DNA from 2 places in the Streptomyces sp. NPDC002138 genome. Region 1 is predicted to be linked to the other one. Evidence: riboswitches for the same ligand, from Rfam matches in the RefSeq annotation. Region 1 holds a riboswitch; the other holds the start of a gene.
The links. Region 1 has a riboswitch for ZMP and ZTP ahead of glyA (serine hydroxymethyltransferase). Riboswitches for the same ligand answer to the same signal wherever they lie in the genome.
Positions count from the first base shown of each region.

Region 2: it holds a riboswitch for ZMP and ZTP, as region 1 does, so the genes downstream of both, ABT084_RS30385 (bifunctional 5,10-methylenetetrahydrofolate dehydrogenase/5,10-methenyltetrahydrofolate cyclohydrolase) here and glyA (serine hydroxymethyltransferase) in region 1, are expected to answer to the same signal.

Region 1 is NZ_JBEOXE010000035.1:34,477-37,873, forward strand. It holds gene rocD (ornithine--oxo-acid transaminase) at 1-1,090, opposite strand, end outside; ZMP/ZTP riboswitch at 1,210-1,300, shown strand; gene glyA (serine hydroxymethyltransferase) at 1,336-2,604, shown strand; gene trpS (tryptophan--tRNA ligase) at 3,209-3,397, shown strand, end outside.
Region 2 is NZ_JBEOXE010000063.1:32,677-36,073, reverse strand. It holds gene ABT084_RS30395 (RNA polymerase sigma factor) at 1-45, opposite strand, end outside; gene ABT084_RS30390 (class I SAM-dependent methyltransferase) at 312-1,076, opposite strand; ZMP/ZTP riboswitch at 1,194-1,302, shown strand; gene ABT084_RS30385 (bifunctional 5,10-methylenetetrahydrofolate dehydrogenase/5,10-methenyltetrahydrofolate cyclohydrolase) at 1,394-2,239, shown strand; gene ABT084_RS30380 (hypothetical protein) at 2,423-2,827, shown strand; gene ABT084_RS30375 (helix-turn-helix domain-containing protein) at 2,813-3,397, opposite strand, start outside.

The DNA.
Region 1 (3,397 bases):
CCCGGCCCGTGCCGAGCGCCGGATCGATGTCCACCCCGGCCCACAGCCCGCGCCCGCGTACGGCGGTCACCGCGCCGCCGCCCACCAGCAGGCCCAGCTCCCGGTGCAGGTGGTCGCCCAGCTCGGCGGCGCGCTGCTGGTACTCGCCGGTGCGCAGCATCGCGATCACCTCCAGGGCGACCGCGCAGGCCAGCGGGTTGCCGCCGAAGGTGGAGCCGTGCTCGCCCGGGTGGAACACCCCGAGCACGTCCCGGTCGGCGACCACCGCCGACACCGGCACCACACCGCCGCCGAGCGCCTTCCCCAGGATGTAGAGGTCCGGTACGACGCCCTCGTGGTCCAGGGCGAAGGTCTTGCCGGTCCGCCCGAGCCCCGACTGGATCTCGTCGGCCATGAACAGCACGTTCCGCTCGCGCGTGAGCTCCCGTACGGCCGTGAAGTAGCCCGGCGGCGGTACCAGCACCCCCGCCTCGCCCTGGATCGGCTCCAGCAGCACGGCGACGGTGGTGTCGGTGACGGCCGCCGCGAGGGCGTCCAGGTCGCCGTAGGGGACGATGTCGAACCCCGGCGTGTAGGGCCCGTAGTGGTCACGGGCCTCGGGGTCGGTGGAGAAGGACACGATGGTCGTCGTACGGCCGTGGAAGTTGTTGGACGCGACGACGATCCGCGCCTGGCCGTCCGGGACGCCCTTGACCTCGTAGCCCCACTTGCGGGCGGTCTTCACGGCGGTCTCCACCGCCTCCGCGCCCGTGTTCATCGGCAGCACCATCTCCTTGCCGCACAGCTCCGCCAGTTCGCGGCAGAAATCGGCGAAGCGGTCGTGGTGGAAGGCGCGCGAGGTGAGCGTGACCCGCTCCAGCTGCGCGCGGGCGGCGTCGATCAGCCGCCGGTTGCCGTGGCCGAAGTTGAGGGCCGAGTAGCCCGCGAGCATGTCGAGGTAGCGCTTGCCCGCCACGTCGGTCATCCACGCGCCCTCCGCGTGGGCGACGACGACGGGGAGGGGGTGGTAGTTGTGCGCGCTGTGCGCGTCGGCCGCGGTGATCGCGGCCGAAGTGGCGGCATTGCTCTGGGCGTCGGTCTGAGTCGACACGGGGTCTCCGTTTCGTCCGTTTCGTCCGTGCGGGACAGTGACGAGGGTGGCGTCATTCTCTATCTCGCTCACCACGCGGACGCGGAAACCTCATCCGTGGCGCGGCCGCTAAGCTGGGCGGCACGCACGGCGACTGGCGTACGGAGAACGAACTCCGGGGGAGTCGTGCGCGCAGGACCGCATCAAGGGCCGCTCGCCTGGGCCTCGCGGGGACGAGATCTGACATCGACCCCGGAGGAGCCGCCATGTCCGCGAGCCGCCATCCCGCCCTCTTCGCCACCGACCCCGAACTCGCGTCGTTCGTCGCGGCGGAGGAACAGCTGCAGGCCGACACCCTGCGCCTGATCCCCAGCGAGAACTACGTGTCCGCGGCGGTGCTCGAAGCGTCCGGCACCGTGCTGCAGAACAAGTACAGCGAGGGGTACCCGGGCCGCCGCTACTACGAGGGCCAGCAGAACATCGACCGGGTCGAGGCCCTCGCGATCGAGCGGGCCAAGGGTCTGTTCGGCGTGGACCACGCCAACGTCCAGCCGTACTCGGGCTCCCCGGCGAACCTGGCCGTCTACCTGGCCTTCGCCCGGCCCGGTGACACCGTGATGGGCATGGCCCTGCCGATGGGCGGGCACCTGACCCACGGGTGGGGCGTGTCGGCGACCGGGTCGTGGTTCCGGGGCGTGCGCTACGGCGTGCGCGCGGACACCGGCCTGATCGACTTCGACGAGGTCCGCGACCTGGCCCTCAAGGAGCGGCCGAAGATCATTTTCTGTGGTGGTACGGCGCTGCCCCGGACCATCGACTTCGCCGCCTTCGCCTCGATCGCGGAGGAGGCCGGGTCGGTCCTGGTGGCCGACGTCGCGCACATCGCGGGCCTGATCGCGGGTGGGGCGCACCCCAGCCCGGCCGGTCACGTGGACGTCATCTCCACCACCACGCACAAGACCCTGCGCGGGCCGCGCGGGGCGATGCTGATGTGCCGCGAGGAGCACGCGAAGGCCATCGACAAGGCCGTCTTCCCCGGGCTCCAGGGCGGGCCGCACAACCAGACGACGGCGGGCATCGCGGTCGCCCTGCACGAGGCGGCGCAGCCGGCGTTCGTGTCGTACGCGCACGGGGTCGTGGCCAACGCGAAGGCGCTGGCGGCGGCGCTGCTGGAGCGGGGCTTCGACCTGGTGTCGGGCGGCACCGACAACCACCTGATCCTGATGGACCTGACCTCGCGGGGCGTCGCGGGGAAGGTGGCGGCCAAGGCGCTGGACCGGGCGGGGATCGTCGTGAACTACAACACGGTGCCGTTCGATCCGCGCAAGCCGTTCGATCCCTCGGGGGTGCGGATCGGGACGCCGTCGCTGACGTCGCGGGGGCTGCGGCCGGAGCACATGCCGGTGGTCGCGGAGTGGATCGCGCGGGGGGTGGCGGCCGGGGCCGCCGGTGACGAGGCGGCCCTGGCCGCGATCCGCACCGAGGTGACCACCCTGATGTCCGCCTTCCCGGCCCCGGGCCTCCCCCTGGCCTGACCCCCGCGGCGGAACGGTCCGGCGGGCCCGACCCCCCTCCGGGGTGCGCCTCAATCGCCGGCGCGGCCAAGGGTGCCGCGCCGGCACCAGGCCCCACCGGCCGTCGTCCCCTCCGGGGGCGCCTCAATCGCCGGCGCGGCTGGATTTGCTTCCCCCGGACCTCAGCCCTCGGGCGAGGCCCGTACCCACCCCACACCCCTCGGGCGAGGCTCGTGCTCACCCCACACCCCTCGGCCGATCCCCACGCCCGGCCACCCCAGCCCCGCCGGCGTTTGAGGCGCCCCCGGAGGGGAGGGCGACCGTCAGCCGGGTCGCCCCTCAGCCTCGGCGGCGCGGCCGGGGCCCGGCCATCCCAGCCCCGCCGGCGTTTGAGGCGTGCCCCGGTGGGGTGGCGGCCGCAGGGCGGGCTGGGGTGGGTCGGAGCCAGGCCACCGCCGGGGGAAAGCGGTCGCTTGATTCGTGCAAGATCAAGCCGACCGGGTACGCACGGGTACGGACGGTGACGCCCGGCCGCACCGGGCCCGACCCCCCACACCCCGCCGGAGGCAACCGGTTCCGGCCAGCGCGGGCCGAAGACCGCCCCCGCACCTGAGAGAATGGCGGCATGGCCTCTGATCGTCCCCGCGCGCTCTCCGGTATCCAGCCCACCTCCGGTTCGTTCCACCTCGGGAACTACCTCGGAGCGATTCGGCAGTACGTCGCCCTGCAGGAATCACACGACGCCTTCTACATGGTCGTCGACCTGCACGCGATCACCATGCCGCAGGATCCGAAGGAACTCCGCGCCAATACG
Region 2 (3,397 bases), on a different contig from region 1:
TTCGGCGATCTCCGGAGGGAACGTACGGGACGGGCTGAGCGACACAAGGAGCCTCTCGTTGCGGCAGATATAAGGGCGGGACGGGACATCATCGCGCGAACTCGTGGAACGAGCCCGAGGGGGGTCGTTATTCCGGCGCCGCGCGAGGACACCTGTCGGTTCATCGCATGCCCGAGTCGATTCGTTACGCCATGAATTGAGTGACCTGCGCCACGCTGTGTCCGCGCAACCTATCCGGCGCGAATCCGTCCGCCCCGATCACGGCCCGGCGCGCCCGGTCGCCGCCCGATCGCCGCCCGGTCACCGCCCGGTCATCGTCCCGGTTTGCGGGCCTCGATGAGGAAACGGGCGGTGCTCGCGACGAACGGGCCGTCGCGCTCGATCTGTTCGTGGAGCTCGCGGAGCCGGTCGCGGTACTGGTGGACCGTGAAGCCGGGCACCATCCAGATGACCTTCCGCAGGAAGTAGATCACGGCGCCGACGTCGTGGAACTCGGTACGCAGTTTTTCCGACCGCAGGTCGACGACCTCCAGCCCGGCCGCGGCCGCGGCGGCCACCGCGTCATCGGGGTGCCGGCCGCGGCGGACCTCCTCCGGCTGCGGGCCGAGGAAGTACTCGACGAGCTCGAAGACGCTCGCCGGCCCGACCTGCTGCGAGAAGTAGCTCCCGCCGGGCCGCAGCACCCGCGCGATCTCGTCCCACCAGACGGTCACCGGGTGCCGGCTGCTCACCAGGTCGAAGGCTTCGTCGCCGAAGGGCAGCGGCGGCTCGTCCGGGTCGGCGACGACGACCGCCCCCTTCGGGTGCAGCAGCCGGGTCGCCTTGCCGATGTTGGGCGGCCAGGACTCCGTGGCCACCATCAGGGGCGGCAGGGCGCCCGCTCCGGCGAGCACCTCGCCCCCGCCGGTCTGGATGTCCAGGGCCGCCTGTACGCCCGCCAGGCGCTCGCCCAGCAGCCTCTGGTAGCCCCAGGAGGGGCGCTGCTCGGTCGCCCGGCCGTCGAGCCAGGAGAACTCCCAGCCGTCCACGGACACGGAACCGGCCTCGGCGACCAGCTGATCGAAATGGTGCGTCATGCCGCGATCGTCCCAGCTGCGCCGGAGATGATCCACTCGATTCTCCGCGTCCCCGTCCGCGTCCCCGTCCGCGCCGCTCGCCGGCTCGTGGCTCGGCCGGCACGTCGATTACACTGGGCGGCGGGCCGTGACTGGCGCTTGGGTGGATCACCACCGGGGAGCGGCCCGCCGTACCGCGACACCGAGGTGTCCCGTACGTCGACTGCCGCGCGCCTGGGCGATCCGCGATCCCGCAGCGACGTTCAGGAGACCCCGTGACGACTGCCCAGACCGTTCAGGACCAGACCGTTCAGGCCGAGGGCGGCACCGCCCGGCTGATGGACGGCACCGCCGTCGCCCGCCGCATCTCGGAGCGCACCGCCGTCCTGGCCGCCGAGCTGACCCGCCGCACCGGCACCGCCCCCTGTCTCGCGACCGTGCTGGTCGGCGAGGACCCCGCGTCCGTGACGTACGTACGCATGAAGCAGAACCGTTGCGCCAAGGCGGGCATCACCTCCCGCCACGTGGAACTGCCGGCCTCGACCACCACCGAGGAACTGGTCACCACCCTCACCGCGCTCTCCGTGGACCCCGAGGTCAGCGGGATCCTGCTGCAGCACCCGGTCCCGCACCACATCGACGAGCGCGCCGCCTTCGAGGCCATCGCCCCGGGCAAGGACGTCGACGGCGTCACCATGCACTCCTTCGCCGCCATGGGCTTCGGCCTGCCGGGCTTCGTGTCCTGCACTCCGGGCGGGATCATGCGGCTGCTCGCCGAGTACGAGGTCGACCTGGCCGGCAAGCACGCCGTCGTCGTCGGCCGCAGCGCGATCCTGGGCAAGCCCGCCGGGATGCTGCTGCTCGGGCAGAACGCCACGGTCACCTACTGCCACTCCCGCACCGAGGACCTCCCCGCGATCGTGCGCCAGGCGGACGTGCTGGTCGCCGCCGTCGGCAAGGCCGAATTCATCCGGGGCGAGGACATCAAGCCGGGCGCGGTGGTCCTGGACGCCGGGTACGACGGCAACCGCGGCGACGTGCACTTCGCGTCGGCGGCCGCCCGCGCCTCGCTGATCACCCCGGTCCCCGGCGGCGTCGGCCCGATGACCATCGCCGTCCTCCTGGAGCAGACCGTCCAGGCCGCCGCGGCGCAGGCCGGCCTGACCCTGGCCGACCTCGGCTGAACCGGCCCCACCGGGGTACCGCCCGGCCGGGTCGATTACCCCGCCGGCCATGACCCGCGGGGTAATCGACCCGGCCGGCGGCGCGCGGGAGAGTGGGGACACACCGGATCCCGGGCCGCCGCACTGCGGCCCGGGATCCGGCGCCCTCGCCCCTCTCCCGACCTCGCCGGAGGCTGATCCGCCATGTCCGCGACCCTGCTCACCGCCCGCGCGCCGCAGGCCCCGCTGCGCCGCCTGCTCGCCCTGGACGCCGTCGTCACCGGTGGCAACGGCCTCGCCTACGCCCTCTTCGCCGGTCCGCTCGGGCGGCTGCTCGGGGTGGAGCGCACCCCGCTGCTCGTGCTCGGCGTCCTGCTGGCCGGATACGGCGCGGCCGTCGGCCTGCTCGCCTCCCGCGCGCGGCCCGCTCCCGGCCTGGTCATGGCCGTCATCGAGATCAACTGCGCCTGGGTGGCGCTGAGTCTGCTCTCGCTCCTCCTCTGGTTCGAACCGACCACCGCCGGGCTGGTGTGGATCCCGGCGCAGGCCGTGGTCGTCGCCGGGTTCGCCGTGCTCCAGTGGGCCGCGCGGGGCTCAAGGGCCCAGTGAGCGCAGGTACTTCGCCGTCGCCGGGTCGGCCGGGAGGAGGGTCTCGATGGCCAGCTCGGCGACGGTCACGTCCATCGGCGTGTTGAAGGTGGCGATGGACGACACGAAGGACAGCAGCTGCCCGTCGTGCTCGATCCGCAGCGGAAGCGCGATGACCGCGACCGACGCGGCACCGGCGTCGGCCGCCGGGTCCGCCGCGCCCCCGGGTTCCGTGACGGGGTACGCGGCCACCTCCTCGTACAGCGCGCGCAGCGGCTCCGAGCGGGCCAGCGCGATCTGCCGGTCCATCTGCGCCAGCAGGTGCCCCCGCCACTCGGCGAGGTTGTGGATCCGCGGCGCGAGCCCCTCGGGGTGCAGGGTGATCCGCATCGCGTTCAGCGGGGGCGTCAGCAGGTGCTCGGGCAGCCCGTCCAGCAGCATCGCGATGCCCCGGTTGGCGGCGACGACCGTGTACGTACCGTCCACGACCAGCGCCGGATAGGGATCGTAGGCCGCCAGCAGCCGCTCCAGCCCCTCCCGCAGCGCCGCCATCTCCGGCGCGTCCAGCGGGGTGTGCGCGTACCGCGGGGC